2 regions of the Streptomyces sp. MST-110588 genome follow, and region 1 is predicted to be linked to the other one. Evidence: riboswitches for the same ligand, from Rfam matches in the RefSeq annotation. Region 1 holds a riboswitch; the other holds the start of a gene.
The links. A riboswitch is a leader RNA that binds a small molecule or an ion and turns the genes downstream of it on or off. The one in region 1 is predicted to bind cobalamin.
Positions count from the first base shown of each region.

Region 2: another riboswitch for cobalamin. It lies ahead of KGS77_RS20230 (hypothetical protein); the one in region 1 lies ahead of cobN (cobaltochelatase subunit CobN).

Region 1 is NZ_CP074380.1:4,083,535-4,085,731, forward strand. Features, by position in the region: gene cobG (precorrin-3B synthase) at 1-503, opposite strand, end outside; cobalamin riboswitch at 578-713, shown strand; gene cobN (cobaltochelatase subunit CobN) at 747-2,197, shown strand, end outside.
Region 2 is NZ_CP074380.1:4,586,516-4,588,712, forward strand. Features, by position in the region: gene KGS77_RS20225 (hypothetical protein) at 1-728, shown strand, start outside; cobalamin riboswitch at 978-1,136, shown strand; gene KGS77_RS20230 (hypothetical protein) at 1,288-2,197, shown strand, end outside.

The DNA.
Region 1 (2,197 bases):
CCGAGCGCGGCCACATCGCCCCGCCCGTCGTCCAGCGCGAACAGGAAGCGCCCGGACAGTGCCGCGGCCTTCGGGGTCGCGCACAGAAGGGTGTCCAGCTCACGCGCCCATACGTGGACGTCCGCCGAGCCCCGCCCGTCCAGTCCGGCCAGCGGCGAGACCAGGACATTGCGGACCCGCTCGTGCTGCTCCGAGGGCAGCAGGCCGGCGCCCCGCAGCAGTTCCGCCAGTTCGCTGCCGCAGCCGTCGCCGAGTCCGCGCAGCTCCACGTTGCCCCGGGAGGTGATCGACAGCCGGGCGTCACCGAGCCGGTCCGCGGCATCGGCCAGCACCGCGACCTGACACGCCGTCAGCATGCCGCCCGGCAGCCGGAGTCGGGCCAGGAAGCCGTCGTCCGCCGGATGCAGCCGCAGCGCGCCGGGGCAGGCGTCACCCCGGTCGCGAATGACCGTTTCGTCCCGCGGTGCGGGCGCTTGTTCGGACAGCGGAGGGCGGGGGGACATGGCGGCGAGCATACCGACGTCCCCGCAGGGTGGACCGCCCCGTACCGGACCGGCAGCCCTTACTATGCAGGTCGGTGGGTCACACGGCCCGCCGGACGCCGCTGACGGCGCCAAGGGAGGAAGCCCGGTGAGAATCCGGCGCGGTCCCGCCACTGTGAACCCGGCCACCCCCGGGTGAGCCAGGAACTCCCGCCGTCTCTTTCACCGCCCGGGGCGCGGACCCCGAGGAAGGGCCCACGCCGCATGATCCTGCTGCTGTCGACGTCCGACACCGACCTGCTCAGCGCCCGCGCGGCCGGCGGCCCCGTGCCGTACCGGCTCGCCAACCCCGCCCGCCTGGACCTCCAAGAGCTGCCCGCACTGCTGGACGGCACCGACCTGGTCGTCGTACGCCTCCTCGGCGGCATCCGCGCCTGGCAGGAGGGGCTGGACCAGCTCCTCGCCCAGGACCGGCCGGTGGTCGTCCTCACCGGTGAACAGGCGCCCGACGCCCAGCTCATGGAGGCGTCGACCGTCCCCATCGGCACCGCGGCCGAGGCGCACGCCTACCTCGCGCACGGCGGCCCCGCCAACCTCGAACAGCTCGCCCGCTTCCTGTCGGACACCGTGCTGCTGACCGGCCACGGCTTCGAGCCGCCGGCGCCCGCCCCCACCTGGGGCGCCCTCCGCCACGACCCCACGCCCGGCGTGCACGTCGCGGCCGACGCCCCGCTCGTCGCGGTGCTCTACTACCGCGCCCACCACATGAGCGGCAACACCGGCTTCGTCACCGCGCTGTGCGAGCAGATCGAGCGGGCCGGCGGCCGGCCGCTGCCGCTGTTCGTCGCCTCGCTGCGGGCCCCCGAGCCCGAGCTGATCGAGGCGCTGCGGCCCGCCGACGCCATCGTCACCACCGTCCTCGCCGCCGGCGGCACCAAGCCCGCCGAGGCGTCGGCCGGCGGCGACGACGAGTCCTGGGACGCGGGCGCGCTGGCCGCCCTGGACGTACCGATCCTCCAGGCCCTGTGCCTGACCGGGCCGCGCAGCGCCTGGGAGGAGAACGACGAGGGGCTCTCGCCGCTGGACGCCGCCAGCCAGATCGCGGTGCCCGAGTTCGACGGCCGGCTGATCACCGTCCCGTTCTCCTTCAAGGAGACAGACGAGGACGGCCTGCCGGTGTACGTCGCCGACCCCGAGCGCGCCGCCCGGGTCGCCGGGATCGCTGTACGCCATGCCCGGCTGCGCCACATCGCGCCCGCCGACAAGCGCCTGGCGCTGGTGCTGTCCGCCTACCCGACCAAGCACTCGCGGATCGGCAACGCGGTGGGCCTGGACACCCCGGCCAGCGCCGTCGCCCTGCTGCGGCGGCTGCGCGAGGAGGGGTACGACTTCGGGCCGCGGACCGGCGAGGAGGCCGTACCGGGCCTGGAGTCCGGGAACGGTGACGAGCTGATCTACGCGCTCATCGATGCGGGCGGCCACGACCAGGAGTGGCTGACCGAGGAACAGCTCGCCCGCAACCCGGTCCGTATCCCGGCCGCCGACTACCGGCGCTGGTACGCCACCCTCCCGCAGGAGCTGCGTGAGCAGGTCGAGGAGCACTGGGGCCCGCCGCCCGGCGAGATGTTCGTGGACCGCAGCCGAAACCCCGAGGGCGACATCGTGCTGGCGGCGCTGCGCCGCGGCAACCTGCTCATCCTCATCCAGCCGCCGCG
Region 2 (2,197 bases), 500 kb from region 1:
CCTACTTCGGCTTCGCCGAGAGCCACCTGGCGCCTTCCGCGCAGTGGTACATGCTCAGCAGCGTGCCCGCCCTGTACGAGCCGTTCCTCGTGGCCTCGGGGACGCTGCTGCTGTGGCGGATCGGTGACCCGCTGCTCGTACGGACGCTGACCGCCCGGCCACGCGCCCGGCGGCTGTGCTGCGCCGGGCTGGTGGCGGCCCTGCCCGCCGTCCCCCTGGCGCTGTGGGCGATGACCCGCCTCTCGCCCGGGTGGTGGGAGCTGGCGCTGCCCGCCTCGCTGACCGCCGGGGTGCTGCTGGCGTCCTACGGGTGCGCGCTGTGGTCCCGTACGAGTACCGGGACGGGCGCCGACCCGGCCTGGACGCTGTGGCCCGCGTCGATGGGGCTCTACGCCGTCGGGCTGGTGGTGGTGCTGGTCTTCTGGACGGTGGGCGCCTTCGCCTCCGTCGAGGGCCGTGGCTCGGCGATGCGTATGGCGGCCACGCTCGAACACCACCTCGGCGTAGTCGTCTACAGCGCCCAGGACCTGCGGCTGTCGGCCCCCGGCGTCGATGTCACCTTCTACCCGGACCGGGGCGCGTACCACTACCGCTACCAGGGGCTGAAGTTCTACGCCTACGCCAACGGCAAGCTGTTCCTGCTGCCGCGCGGCTGGACGTACGACCGGCCGCAGACGATCGTCCTGCCGGACCGTGAGGGCCTGCGGGTCGAGTACGTCGGCCCATGAGGCGGTCGGTGCGGGCCCCGGGCAGGCCGAACCCGGCTGCGGCCTGCAAAGGGCGCGCACCTGGGCCCGCGCCTTGGCCTCATGCCTGGGCCCGCGCGGACCATGGCAGCACGCGCATTGGCGTGCCGGGTGATGTCCTGTCGGGTCATGCCGTGCCGGGTCATGCCGTGCCGGGTCATGCCGTGCCGGGTCATGTCGTGTAGCGGTGGCCGGAGTCACAGCGGCGGCTCTGGCCGTAACCGAGCGGCCGGGCTTAGTCTTTGGCGTGTTCCGCCTGTGGGCGGAGTGACAACTTCATGCGTACGCGACTGGGGAAAGCCGGTGGGAATCCGGCGCTGACCTGCAACCGTGTGCGGCGCGATCACCGCGCCGCGAGTCGGACCGCCCGGCGCGCCACGTGAACCGCTTCTCACTGTCATGGTCCGCAGCGTGGAGCCCTGAGCCCTCCGGTTCTTCGGCCCCTGCCGCTTCCTCTCGGAACGCGCGTCAGGGGTTTGTCGCGCGGCAGGGGTGTGTCCAGGGGCCCGGTGCGGCCCCGGAACCGAAGGGCACCCTTGCGATGACCGGTGCGATACGCGCGTTAGCCGCCGCCCTGGCCGTGCTGGCGGCGGCGGTCGGCGCGGGGCTCGCCCTGCCGGGAACGGCCGCCGCGGTGGACACCGGCCGGGGCCGGGCGGGCTTCTGCCCCGGCACCAACGGCGTGACCGTCGTCGTCGACTTCCGCGAACTGGGCGGCAGCGTCATCGTGCGGTGCGCCGTCGGCCGCCAGTCCACCGGGCTCGCCGCCCTCAAGGCCGCCGGCATCCGGGTCACCGGGACCAACCGGTGGGGTGAGGCGTTCATCTGCCGTCTGGAGAACAAGCCGGGGCCGGAGCGCGAAACCTGCATCGACACCCCGCCGACCCGGGCCTATTGGTCGTACTGGCATGCGCCCAACGGCGGCCGGTGGACCTACAGCCAGTACGGCGCCACCTACCGTACGCCGCCCGCGGGCAGCTTCGAGGGCTGGTCGTTCTCCCTGAACCGGGACGAGGGCGGGGCACCCGCGCCCCGTATCGCCCCCAGGCGGCCGGCACCCGCACCGGCGCCGGGGGACGGCGACGGCGGTAGTGGCGGTGGCGGCACCCAGGGTGGCGGCCAAGGCGGAAACAGCGGCAGCAGTGGCGGAAGCGGCGCGAGCGGCGGGAGCGGCGGAGGCAGCGATTCCGGTACGTCGGCGGGCGACGGCTCCCCGGCCGGCGGCACCGGTACGTCGTCCGCGGGCAACGGCGACGACTCGTACGGACGCCGGGAGCCGGGCCGTACGACAGACCCGCGGGAAGACGAAGACATGGACCGGCAGCCCCGGAACGACGAACAGGAGAAGGCGAAGGACAAGGCCGAAAGTAGGGAGCCGGGCGAGGCCCAAGGTGATGGCGGGGGCAACGGCGAGGAGGGTGACGGCAGTTACGCGCCCTCCGCCCCACGGG